DNA from 2 places in the Paenibacillus sp. B-A-8 genome. Region 2 is predicted to be linked to the other one. Evidence: a T-box and tRNA genes for the amino acid it is inferred to sense, from the RefSeq annotation. Region 2 holds a T-box; the other holds one or more tRNA genes.

Region 1 (6,538 bases), 2.7 Mb from region 2:
CGCTGGACAGCATACAAGTGAGAATGCCGGTATGAGTAACGAAAAGATCAGTGAGAATCTGATCCGCCGAAAGCCCAAGGTTTCCTGAGGAAGGCTCGTCCGCTCAGGGTAAGTCGGGACCTAAGGCGAGGCCGAAAGGCGTAGTCGAAGGACAACAGTTTGAAATTACTGTACCACCGTAATCCGCTACGAGCGATGGGGTGACGCAGGAGGGTAGTGACGCGGACTGATGGATATGTCCGTCTAAGCAGTGAGGCTGATGTGTAGGCAAATCCGCACATCATTAAGGCTGGGCTGTGATGGGGAGCGAAAATTGTAGTAGCGAAGGTCATGATCTCACACTGCCAAGAAAAGCCTCTAGCCAGGAGAAGGTGCCCGTACCGCAAACCGACACAGGTAGGCGAGAAGAGAATTCTAAGGCGCGCGGAAGAACTCTCGTTAAGGAACTCGGCAAAATGACCCCGTAACTTCGGGAGAAGGGGTGCCCCGGTAGTGTGAATAGCACGAGGGGGCCGCAGTGAAAAGGCCCAAGCGACTGTTTAGCAAAAACACAGGTCTGTGCGAAGCCGCAAGGCGAAGTATACGGGCTGACGCCTGCCCGGTGCTGGAAGGTTAAGGGGAGTGGTTAGGGGTAACCCGAAGCTATGAACCGAAGCCCCAGTAAACGGCGGCCGTAACTATAACGGTCCTAAGGTAGCGAAATTCCTTGTCAGGTAAATTCTGACCCGCACGAATGGCGTAACGACTTGGGCGCTGTCTCAACGAGAGATCCGGTGAAATTTTAATACCTGTGAAGATGCAGGTTACCCGCGACAAGACGGAAAGACCCCATGGAGCTTTACTGCAGCTTGATATTGAATTTGGGTACGATCTGTACAGGATAGGTGGGAGCCGTAGAAATCGGAGCGCAAGCTTCGGTGGAGGCGCCGTTGGGATACCACCCTGATCGTATCTAGGTTCTAACCTAGTGCCCTAATCGGGTACGGGGACCGTGTCAGGCGGGCAGTTTGACTGGGGCGGTCGCCTCCTAAAGAGTAACGGAGGCGTTCCAAGGTTCCCTCAGAATGGTTGGAAATCATTCGAAGAGTGCAAAGGCATAAGGGAGCTTGACTGCGAGACCTACAAGTCGAGCAGGGACGAAAGTCGGACTTAGTGATCCGGTGGTACCGCATGGAAGGGCCATCGCTCAACGGATAAAAGCTACCCTGGGGATAACAGGCTTATCTCCCCCAAGAGTCCACATCGACGGGGAGGTTTGGCACCTCGATGTCGGCTCATCGCATCCTGGGGCTGAAGTAGGTCCCAAGGGTTGGGCTGTTCGCCCATTAAAGCGGTACGCGAGCTGGGTTCAGAACGTCGTGAGACAGTTCGGTCCCTATCTGTCGTGGGCGCAGGAAATTTGAGAGGAGCTGTCCTTAGTACGAGAGGACCGGGATGGACGTACCGCTGGTGCACCAGTTGTTTCGCCAGAAGCATGGCTGGGTAGCTACGTACGGACGGGATAAGCGCTGAAAGCATCTAAGCGTGAAGCCCCCCTCAAGATGAGATTTCCCAATTAGTAAGACCCCTTGAAGACGACGAGGTAGATAGGTTGGAGGTGGAAGTGCAGTAATGCATGGAGCTGACCAATACTAATCGGTCGAGGGCTTATCCTATACTTAAAATGCAAATTCAATTCGGATTCAGTTTTCAGGCGATTAAGCCTGAGCATTACGCTGTAATGCCCGTTTGGTGGCGATAGCGGAGGGGTTCCACGCGTACCCATCCCGAACACGACCGTTAAGCCCTCCAGCGCCGATGGTACTTGGACCGAAGGGTCCTGGGAGAGTAGGACGCCGCCAAGCGGACAACCACATTACCCGTGGTATTTTTTTTGCCCTTAATATTCGTATGTCTTAAAAGGGCCTTTAGCTCAGCTGGTTAGAGCGCACCCCTGATAAGGGTGAGGTCGGTGGTTCGAGTCCACTAAGGCCCACCATATTCCCTGATAGCTCAGTTGGTAGAGCACTCGACTGTTAATCGAGTTGTCACAGGTTCGAGTCCTGTTCGGGGAGCCATTTATGGAGAGGTGTCCGAGTTTGGCCGAAGGAGCACGATTGGAAATCGTGTAGGCGCCACAAGCGTCTCGAGGGTTCGAATCCCTCTCTCTCCGCCATGAATTTACTTCCCTGTTAGGGATGAGAAGCCTAGGTGGTTCGTTGAAGCATAAGCTTCGTTAGGAATGCTTCGCAATCTCGATCGTAGTGAGAGTATCCCTCTCTCTCCGCCATAAAGTTTATTAGCATGGCCCGTTGGTCAAGGGGTTAAGACACCTCCCTTTCACGGAGGTAACATGGGTTCGAATCCCATACGGGTCATAACATGGAGGCTTAGCTCAGCTGGGAGAGCATCTGCCTTACAAGCAGAGGGTCGGGGGTTCGATCCCCTCAGCCTCCACCATATTCATTTAAGAACGACGCGGGGTGGAGCAGCCCGGTAGCTCGTCGGGCTCATAACCCGAAGGCCGCAGGTTCAAATCCTGCCCCCGCAACCAAATTTTCCTTAAGCATGATGTTTTGGGACTAGCTGGCGTAGTGTAAATGAATAGTATATACTTATTAAATGACGCGGGGTGGAGCAGCCCGGTAGCTCGTCGGGCTCATAACCCGAAGGCCGCAGGTTCAAATCCTGCCCCCGCAACCAATTTACATTTATGCATTATGTCTGTGGAACCGTGGTGTAGTTGGCCTAACATGCCTGCCTGTCACGCAGGAGATCGCGAGTTCGAATCTCGTCGGTTCCGCCATTTAGTTAATTATTGTTGGGGATTAGCCAAGCGGTAAGGCAACGGACTTTGACTCCGTCATGCATAGGTTCAAATCCTATATCCCCAGCCATTTATGAGAGCCATTAGCTCAGTTGGTAGAGCACCTGACTTTTAATCAGGGTGTCGAAGGTTCGAGTCCTTCATGGCTCACCATTATTTTTAAAGTGTGCGCGTGTGGCGGAATGGCAGACGCACCAGACTTAGGATCTGGCGTTTCACGACGTGGGGGTTCAAGTCCCTTCACGCGCACCATATTTTGCGGAAGTGGCTCAGCGGTAGAGCATCGCCTTGCCAAGGCGAGGGTCGCGGGTTCGATTCCCGTCTTCCGCTCCATAATTTTTGCGCCCTTAGCTCAGCTGGATAGAGCGTTTGACTACGAATCAAAAGGCCGGGAGTTCGAATCTCTCAGGGCGCGCCATTTTTATTACTAAGTCATTACATGTTTTGACGGGATGTAGCTCAGCTTGGTAGAGCACCTGGTTTGGGACCAGGGGGTCGCATGTTCAAATCGTGTCATCCCGATTTTATACCTTTGCGGGTGTAGTTCAATGGTAGAACTTCAGCCTTCCAAGCTGATAGCGTGGGTTCGATTCCCATCACCCGCTTATAATTAAGAAACACCTGTCTATTATAGGCAGGTGTTTTTTTGTATAGTTACATTCATATGGATACAATAGAACTTAGGGCTTTTAGTTGAGGAGGTAGCTATGTTTGAATTCGAAGCTAAATTAGTGCGACCTGATGCAAGTGGGAGCTGGACTTATCTTAACGTCCCTTTTGATGCCGAACAAATATTTGAAACAAAGTCCAGGGTACAGGTAAAAGGAACTGTAAATGGAATCCCCTATAGAGGAACGCTTATGCCCCATGGAAACGGAAAGTATTTTATGGTGGTAAAGAAAGAACTACGGGATCTGGCCAAAGCTCAACCTGGTGATATTGTGCGTGTGACGATGGAGCAGGATCATCAATTACGAGAGGTAGAAGCTCCAGAGGATTTCCTTGATGCGCTGAGTAGCCATGAGCAGGCAGAAGCTTATTACAACGGTCTGGCTTATTCTTATCAGAAGGAATATGTATCTTGGATCGAAGCGGCGAAAAGACCTGAAACCAGAGCATCTCGTATCGAGAAATCAGTTAGCAAGCTCGCAGATGGATTGAGGCTAAAATAAGAATACGAATAATCGATGCAAGGTATGAACATAAGAACAGCGTCCCTTTCCCGTCATAAGGAAGAGGACGCTGTTTACGTTGGTGGATATGCGCGGGGTGGCTTAAATAAGAACGGCTACCTCACCACAATTCACGAACTTAATACTTTCGATCATTACCGACAGTTCACCTGAAGGTATGGCTAACTGGCATGTGCTACCGATCTGAGCTAACAGTAGCTGCATGCCAATAGGCGAGAACATTGAAATCTTGTTATCATTGGGTTCAGCCTGGTTTGGAAATACGATGGTGTAGGTATCTGTAGTATTGTCGTCTAAGTAACGAAGCTGAAGCTGACTTCCAATCAATACGAGTGAGTTCAATTCTTCTCCATTAAAACGGGATAGTAGTTGTTCCAGCTCGGAGCAATAACGGGACAGCAACGTTTCAGCATTGCTTCTTTGTTTACTTCGTTCCGGGAAATATTGATTTAGAAATGCGATTTTTTCCTCATCAAAATATATAAGCTGCTGGACCAATTGTGTCCTTGAGCCTTCATAAATTAGACTATGGTTCATAGTAGATTTCACCCCCTCTAAGTAGCACATTCTTTGCAAATTTGTTATGACGCGTTGCCATATTAAAATCCCTCCTATACAAATAGAGGTCCCCTAGAGGGAACCTTCTGATCAGTATAACAGCTTCTATATGTAAATCCAATCCATTTTGTAAAGGCAATTAATTCTTACTAAATATTGTATTTAAAACGTTTGACTATTACATATTTGGGTGCTATGATAGGCTGATGTTATAGGCATTTCGTAGAAAACTGCGGAATGCCTATACTATATTTCGATGATGTTTTTACATTAATGTTACCAGGGGAGTGATACGCGCCATGTACATTTCGTTGAGTTTACCTATAGAATCTAGACATAAAAATTAACTAATAAATTTATCAAAAGGAGAGATCAGGATGATTCAAGTAAAAGAGTTTGTAGATGCGGATAATTCGTATGCTGAGAATAAGGCAAATGAGTTCTTGGCAGGGCTGCGGGAGGAACAGATTGTGAATATCTGTTACGGTTCGATAGTTAAATCTTCACGTGATGGGGCAGAGCATCAAAGAAGCACAATACTGGTCGTGTATAAGACAAATGAAAGGCAATAACTGGAATACGTTTTTTTCATGCTTATCGGTTGTCTCCACGCTGTGCATCGTGATCGTTCTTATGTATTATATGTTTAGCTAATTAGCCCCTAAATTGGAATACTTAAATCGATAACTTTTCTTACAAACAAAGAGGACCTTTCCCATTACGGGTAAAGGTCCTCTTTGTTTGTATAAGTGCATTTACAGTCTTACACTCCGTCTGGGACAGATAATCCTAAACCGGATGCGACACGCTGTCCCAATTCTGGATCAGCTTTATAAAAGTGTACAATTTGACGAAGTTTAATATCGTTACTTTCAACGGGTGTCATAGCGCCTACGATATTTTGAACAAGACGGGTACGTTCTTCTTCACTCATCAGGCGATACAAGTCACCAGGTTGTGTGTAATGATCATCACTATTATAGGAGACACTGTCGGCATTTCCAGATACTTCGAATGGTGATGTTTTGTACTGTGGTGCTTCTTTAGGTCCACCTAAGCTGTTAGGCTCGTAATAAGCACCTGATCCGCCATTGTTGCCGAGTGCCATACCGCCGTCACGTTGATAGTTCTTCACTTCTACCTTTGGACGGTTGATAGGCAGGCTGTTATGGTTAGGTCCTACACGGTGACGGTGAGCATCGCCGTAAGCAAACAGTCGACCCTGTAGCAATTTATCAGGAGAAGCTTCAATACCAGGGACGAAAGAGCCAGGAGAGAACGTAACTTGCTCTACTTCCGCGAAGTAGTTCTCTGGATTGCGATCCAATACCATGCGGCCAACTTCAATTAATGGATAATCCTTTTGTGACCATACTTTGGTTACATCAAATGGATCAAAGCGGTAAGTGTTCGCATCTTCGATCGGCATAATCTGCACGTAGAGCTTCCACGCTGGGAAATCTCCTTTATCAATAGCATTGAACAAGTCTTCTGTATGATAATCTGGGTTCTCCCCAGCTATTTTGGCGGCAAGATCTGGAGCAAGGTTCTTAATGCCTTGTTCTGTTTTGAAATGATATTTCACCCAGACGGCATTGCCTTCGGCATTTACCCACTTGAAGGTGTGGCTTCCGAACCCGTGCATATGTCTCAGCGTAGCTGGAATTCCGCGATCTGACATCAAAATCGTAACCTGATGTAGAGATTCCGGTGATAAAGACCAGAAGTCCCAAACCGCATTAGGGTTCTTTAAGTGTGTCTGTGGATCACGCTTCTGTGTATGAATAAAATCAGGGAACTTGATTGCATCACGAACGAAGAATACAGGTGTATTGTTACCTACGAGATCATAGTTTCCTTCTTCGGTATAGAATTTCACAGCAAAACCTCGAGGGTCCCGAACAGTATCAGCAGAACCTAGCTCACCAGCTACCGTTGAGAAACGGATGAACAGAGGTGTACGCTTGCCTACCTCAGACAA
Region 2 (6,538 bases):
GAGACTCCAAGGTGAATATAGCAGCTCTGTATACTTATAAATTCGTGATTTTTCTAAAATATGGGCCCATTCAAAGGTTAATCGATACATTGTATTCATTTTTTCTTCCAGTGGAATATCTTCCGGATTACGATGATCTGCTGTTAAACGCTCAGGGTTTGCCTCAGGAATAGCCTTTTTCTCCGCTCCCATGTCTGGGCTGTTCTTGTTGCCGGATGTCTTGACGGAGATTCTGTTCTTCTGATCCTCCACAGCCACAGCTCCTCTCATACGTCTATACTCGCCCACAAAGTAAACGAGCCCGGTCAAAGAGAATGAATCTCCTTGAGCACGAGGCTCGTTATTTTTTGCGGGCGAAATATAAAGACTATATTTCCCGCATAAACAGAAGTTCTCCGTTTACACTTGTGCCGCTAGTATATGCTGTTTTGGGACAGGTAATGCAGATTTACGCTCCAATATGGATGCCGATAGATTTACCACCAACATCTACCGTTTCAAAAGCGTGTTCTCCACCAAAATCAACCGTAGTCACAAGTACATTGTCTCGCAATACATTCTCAAATGCTGTAACTGCTGCTTTAAGCTCATCGTCTACATTCAGTGTGAGTGCGATCCGTTTCTCGATCGGCAGATCCAGACGTTTACGGTAGTCCTGAACCGCACGAATGATCTCACGAACCCAGCCTTCTTGTTCAAGCTCAGGCGTGATTTCGGTATTGAGCGCAACCGTAATTCCATATCCAGAAGCTGCTGCGAAACCTGCTTTGGCTTGTTTTTCAACGAGTAGCTCTTCGGAAGTAATTACGAGCTCTTCTCCCTCTGGCGTCGCAATCGTGATTGAGCCATCTTGTACCGCTTTGCGGGTAGAGTCACTATCCAGAGCTTTCAGGAAGCCTTGCAGGAAGCCAACGTTTTTACCGTATTTTTTACCGGCAACCTTAAGATTCAGCTTAAGTGTGAAATCCACAAATCCGCTATCACTAGTCTCCAGCACGATGTTCTTGATGTTGATCTCTTCTTTGATGATCTCTTCATACTCAGACAAATGGAAGTCACGGTTCATCGAAACGATCAGTTCAGACAGTGGTTGACGATTCTTAATGCCTGTTTCGTTACGCACGTTACGCGCCAGCTCAACGATCTGTCTTGCACTTTCCATATCCTCTTCCAGCTCTTTATCGATCAAGTTCTCATCAGCAACCGGATAATCTGCTAAATGCACGCTTTCTCCGCCGCCAAGGTTCGTGAAGATATCTTCAGACAACATCGGTGTAAATGGAGCCATCAAAGAGGCTGTCGTCAAAAGCACATGGGTCAGTGTACGATAAGCATCCAGCTTATCTTCACCTAGACCACTCCCCCAGAAACGGTCACGGGAACGACGGATATACCAGTTACTCAGCTCATCCACAAAGTTCTCAATCGCTTTGGACGTGTTTACGAAGTCATTTACCGCAAGTCCTTTATCTACCAAAAGAATCAAGCTGTTCAGACGGGATAGAATCCAGCGGTCCAGCTTATGTTCGGATACTTTAAAAGGATGATCGGCTGGATCGTAACCATCGATGCCTGCATAAAGCGTCAAGAACGCATGTGTATTCACCAGTGTATCTACAACTTTAGATTTGGTTTCCCCTACAAGACCACGGGAGAACCGTTTGTTGTTCCACGGTGCACTGTCAGACAGAATCGCCCAACGGAAAGCATCCGTTCCGTATTCATTCATGATTTCCCAAGGATCAATAACATTGCCTTTGGATTTGGACATTTTTTGACCGTTCTCGTCGAGGATATGGCCTGTAGCGATTACCGCTTTATATGGTGCTTTACCTTTAAACAAGGTAGATACTGCTAGCAAGCTATAGAACCATCCACGGGTCTGGTCGATCCCTTCACAGATCATATCCGCTGGATACTGATCATCCAGCTTATCTTCGTTTTCAAATGGATAGTGGCTTTGGGCAAAAGGCATTGAACCACTGTCAAACCAAACGTCGATAACTTCCGGTGTGCGAACCATCTCTGCACCTTCACTGAAAGGACTACGTAGCTTGATCTTATCTACAAAAGGCTTATGCAGCTCGATATCCTCAGGCACATCACCAATTGCCATCGCTCTCAGTTCTTCAATGCTGTGTGGAGCGAACTCTTTGCCCGTTTCTTGACATACCCAAACATTAAGCGGTGTACCCCAGTAACGATTACGGCTGATATTCCAGTCCACCAGTTCATCCAAGAACTTCCCGAAACGGCCTTCGCGTACATGCTCAGGGTACCAATTTACGCTGTTGTTGTTAGCAATGAGCTGATCCTTGATCGCTGTAGTGTTGATGAACCAGCTGTCTGTTGCGTAATACAAGAGCGGTGTATCACAACGCCAGCAGAACGGATAGCTATGCTCGTATTTTTCTTTACCGTAAAGTAATCCTTTTTCAGACAAAGCTTTAACGATATCCAAATCGCAATCTTTTACGAAGCGTCCGGCAAAATCAGACACTACATCGGTATACTTACCGGAATTATCAACCACGTTTACGAAGCTGATACCGTTCTCGCGGCAAGTCTTGTAGTCATCTTCACCATGCGCTGGTGCCATGTGTACGATCCCTGTACCGCTGGAATCTGTAACGAAGGAAGCACCTACGATGACATTGCTTTTCTCTGCTTTGATGTATCCGAAAGGAGGAGCGTAAGTTTTGCCGATGAACTCGGAACCTTTATGTGTCGAAAGGACGGTGTGCTCGCCTTTCATTACTTCTTCCACCAAATTCTTAGCAACGATGTACACACCATCTTCTTGTTGTACACGTACATAATCCATGTCAGGGTTCATGGCTAAAGCCATGTGCGCTGGCAATGTCCAAGGTGTAGTCGTCCAAGCTAGTACGTAGTCTCCACTGTCATCCAGTTTGAACTTTGCAGTCGCACTAAGATCCTTGACGGTTTTGTAGCCTTGAGCTACTTCGTGGGAGCTTAGGGTAGTCTGGCAGCTTGGGCAGTAAGGGCTAACGCGGTGTCCGCGATAGAGCAACCCTTTGTCATGAACCGTAGCCAAGATGTTCCACACGCTTTCGATATATGTGTTATCCAAGGTTACGTAAGGATTATCTAAATCCGTCCAGTATCCGATACCCTCTGTAAACTCGCGCCATTGCTTCTCGTAGCCGAAGACGCTGTCTTTACATTCCTGAATGAATTTCTCTACACCATATTCTTCGATCTCTTGTTTACCGGAGATCCCAAGCTTCTTCTGCACGCCTAGCTCTACTGGAAGACCATGTGTATCCCAGCCCGCTTTACGTACCACACGATAGCCTTTCATCGTTTGGTAACGACCGATGAAATCCTTGATTACACGGCCCAGCACGTGCCCGATATGCGGTGCACCGTTCGCTGTAGGAGGACCTTCGTAAAATACATAGTTCGGACGTCCTTCACGGTTCTCCATGGATTTGCGGAACGTATTTTCGTCGCTCCATTTCTTCAGTATGCGGACATCTCTTGCCCGCGCTTTTTCTCTGACATCTACTTTTTGCATGTGATGGTCAATCCTTTCATGATTTAGTCTCTGAGCGACCTTGCACAGCTGGTCGCACGTGCTTTTGTTCTTGGCACCCGAGCCGCGATCCCGCAGGGCAGCACTGGCTAGGGGGTGCCACAGGGACCGGCGAGTGAAACGCCGGTTTGCTCTAGCAGTGAAGGCCCCGCAGGCGATCCCGCCAGGGGAGCCTAAGAAGGGCCGCTCCTTCAGCCACATGAGTCCGTTCGCTTCCACCACCGTACCCATTTGCACGAGGCTTTACTTTGCGGGTGTCCAGAGGGCGGCAGCCCTTGGGGTCCCCCTTAGCAAGGGGGATTTAGGGGGATGGCCCGCCCCGGAACAACAAAATAAGCGTCATCCCACCCCCAAAGGGGCGAGACGACGCTCGCGATACCACCCTAATTCTGCGCATGAGCACATCCTTAAGGGGAGTGTATTCAGCACAATCTCAGTCCCGCGCGTAAATCTCATGCACAGGTCCGGTGTAACGTCCGGCAGACGGCTAAGCTTACGCACGATCAACGCTTCAGCTTAACTTCTAGGGGAAGATCTTCCGGCAGGGTTCGAACAATCGGCTCTCAGCAATCGCCGACTCTCTGGAGAACGTTACCTTGTCGTACTTGTCCCGTCATCGAATACATATAAACATTATACAGATATGTTCTATTTATAGACTTTTTGAGTCTAAATGTCAACAACCGCTTGCCAAATCCGCAAATAGGAGCATACCAACGATGGCGGAAGATCCTTTATTATGATCGATTTTAACGGAAAATAAAAATAGAGGGAATAACTCCCTCTATTTAGCCAATTCTGGTTTGAAATTATAAAAGTCCAAAATCCTTCCTAATCACAAACCAAATCAGCATTCATTCATCACAATTGATTAGATACGATGTAGAACATCATCCTTAAAAGTTACGTTCTCGCTCGCCTCACGACTCTCCAAGGCATTCCAGTCATCCTGTGACAACAGCTCCAGCTGAGCTTCCACCAATGTCCGGAAACGAGTACGATAGATTGAAGCTTGCTTGCGCAACTCTTCAGTCTCAATAGCAACTTTACGGGATTTGGATAACGCTTCGTTAATAATCCGATCTGCGTTCTTTTCCGCTTCCTTGATAATAAGCTGCGATTCCTTCTTGGAGTTGTTCTTCACATCATCTGCCGCTTCCTGAGCGACTAAGATTGTCTTCGATAAACTCTCTTCAATGTTTACAAAATGATCCAAACGCTCTTGAATGGACAAAAGCTGATTCTGCAGCTCTTTGTTCTCACGGATAACACTTTCGTAATCTTTAATTACTTGATCCAGAAATTCGTTGACCTCGTCCTCATCATAACCGCGAAGTCTCCGAGAGAACTCCTTGTTATGTATATCGAGCGGTGTTAATGGCATGCTGTGCACCTCCTAGAAATTTCGGACCTTCTAAGTCTCTGAACCATACCTGTGCAGCAGACAAAGAAGAAAGACTGTACTTCAAGTAAAGGCAGAGGATATATATCGACGATCCAACTGCCATTCATGGTTCGCCTCTTCTATAAAATATCGGCGTCCTGCTTTAAAAATGTTTGATTCCCTCGAAATAATCAATTTCGACAAGTAAAGCCGGATTCCTGCAAGGGATTCACACAAATTTACCAATTTGAACACGGTATCGGCCCTTTTTCGTCAAACTACCGACTTCTAAAACCTTGAAACGACCGAATCCTTGAATAGATACCATGTCACCATCTTTAAGTCCGCAGGAAGGGTCTTCCTCCACTTTCCAATTTACCCGAACGCGTCCAGCCTTGATGGGAGCAAGAATTTTGCTGCGGCTAAGCCGTGTTACATCTGCGGCAATGCCATCCAATCGTAGGGACGCTACAGTCAAATCCATCATTTCCAGCTTCACCTCACTATTACGCAAGGAAGAAAGTGGCAATACCTCCGTACTCACCTGTATCCGGTGTACTCCGGTTAAATTCATAGCTAAATAATCCGCAATATCTGCAGCTACCACCACATGACAGCCATCATCCAGAACATGAATGTCCCCGATTTTACCGCGTTTTACTCCAAGTCCCAGAATAGCACCCATGTAATCCCCATGCTCAAGCGCCAGAAACTTTTGTTCACCAGAGGTTATCGCAAGAACCTTCAGCTCCATATCCTCTTGATCCAGATCACGGTAGTCGGGAGCAACGAGCGCTCGCTTTCGTTCTGCCTCTGCATGCCCCCCCTCCCATCTGACAATTACATCAGGATGGCGGTTGACGAGACTTTGCAGAATAAAGCCTTGGCGCGGGTCTAGAAATTCGGTCAGTTTCGTCTCATGATATTCTCCGGCATGGGTAACCCATTCCCAAGCCTTGTCCACAAATTGTCTTTCATCGGGATGAAAATGCCCGTAAACTTCCGTCTTCATCACTTCTGCCTAAAAAATTAAGTGCAAAATGGATTTGAGTCCACCTGCCGCAAATTCCAAGACGAGTAGTGCAATGATCGGGGAAATATCAAGCGTACCGAAGAGTGGCGGAATAAACCGACGAAATGGTGTTAAATACGGTTCAACAAGCTTGCTTAGCAGTTCTCCAATAAAATTATCACGAACGTTTGGCAACCACGACATCAGTACATAGAAAATAATCATGTAAAAATAAATATTGAAAAGCATATCAATAATCGAATCAATTTGGAGCAAAGCTCATTCACCTCATTCTGTTATATTCTGGATCGTCACCGAGGATTTCCGTGATAGCACCTTGAATTTCAACGGTATCTGGTGTGCACATAAATATATTGCCCCCAATTTTAGAGATTCCTCCCCCAAGGGCATAAACAGTTCCGCTTAAAAAGTCAATAATTCTCATCGCTTGATCATTGCGGACACGCTGAAGATTGATCACTACCGTCCGGTGAGAACGGAGATGGTCCGCAATTTCCTGAGCCTCATCGTACGAACGTGGCTCATAAAGTACAACTTTTACATTCTTCTGCGAATGGATACT

The links. A T-box is a leader RNA that pairs with one kind of tRNA and senses whether it is charged. The one in region 2 lies ahead of ileS (isoleucine--tRNA ligase), so its partner is inferred to be a tRNA-Ile.
Region 1: it has a tRNA-Ile gene. The T-box ahead of ileS (isoleucine--tRNA ligase) is inferred to sense a tRNA for this amino acid. The anticodon was not compared.

What each region holds. Positions count from the first base shown of each region.
Region 1 is NZ_CP183882.1:972,237-978,774, forward strand. Features, by position in the region: rRNA gene ACN6MV_RS04315 (23S ribosomal RNA) at 1-1,655, shown strand, start outside; rRNA gene rrf (5S ribosomal RNA) at 1,728-1,844, shown strand; tRNA gene ACN6MV_RS04325 (tRNA-Ile) at 1,902-1,978, shown strand; tRNA gene ACN6MV_RS04330 (tRNA-Asn) at 1,982-2,057, shown strand; tRNA gene ACN6MV_RS04335 (tRNA-Ser) at 2,063-2,155, shown strand; tRNA gene ACN6MV_RS04340 (tRNA-Glu) at 2,286-2,357, shown strand; tRNA gene ACN6MV_RS04345 (tRNA-Val) at 2,364-2,439, shown strand; tRNA gene ACN6MV_RS04350 (tRNA-Met) at 2,457-2,533, shown strand; tRNA gene ACN6MV_RS04355 (tRNA-Met) at 2,606-2,682, shown strand; tRNA gene ACN6MV_RS04360 (tRNA-Asp) at 2,708-2,785, shown strand; tRNA gene ACN6MV_RS04365 (tRNA-Gln) at 2,802-2,876, shown strand; tRNA gene ACN6MV_RS04370 (tRNA-Lys) at 2,884-2,959, shown strand; tRNA gene ACN6MV_RS04375 (tRNA-Leu) at 2,975-3,058, shown strand; tRNA gene ACN6MV_RS04380 (tRNA-Gly) at 3,065-3,139, shown strand; tRNA gene ACN6MV_RS04385 (tRNA-Arg) at 3,148-3,224, shown strand; tRNA gene ACN6MV_RS04390 (tRNA-Pro) at 3,255-3,328, shown strand; tRNA gene ACN6MV_RS04395 (tRNA-Gly) at 3,341-3,411, shown strand; gene ACN6MV_RS04400 (YdeI/OmpD-associated family protein) at 3,514-3,978, shown strand; gene ACN6MV_RS04405 (GreA/GreB family elongation factor) at 4,081-4,536, opposite strand; gene ACN6MV_RS04410 (sporulation protein Cse60) at 4,935-5,129, shown strand; gene katA (catalase KatA) at 5,321-6,538, opposite strand, start outside.
Region 2 is NZ_CP183882.1:5,194,730-5,201,267, forward strand. Features, by position in the region: gene ACN6MV_RS23520 (DUF5665 domain-containing protein) at 1-192, opposite strand, end outside; gene ileS (isoleucine--tRNA ligase) at 449-3,541, opposite strand; T-box leader at 3,911-4,185, opposite strand; gene ACN6MV_RS23530 (DivIVA domain-containing protein) at 4,431-4,943, opposite strand; gene ACN6MV_RS23535 (RNA-binding protein) at 5,173-5,955, opposite strand; gene ACN6MV_RS23540 (YggT family protein) at 5,965-6,204, opposite strand; gene ACN6MV_RS23545 (cell division protein SepF) at 6,239-6,538, opposite strand, start outside.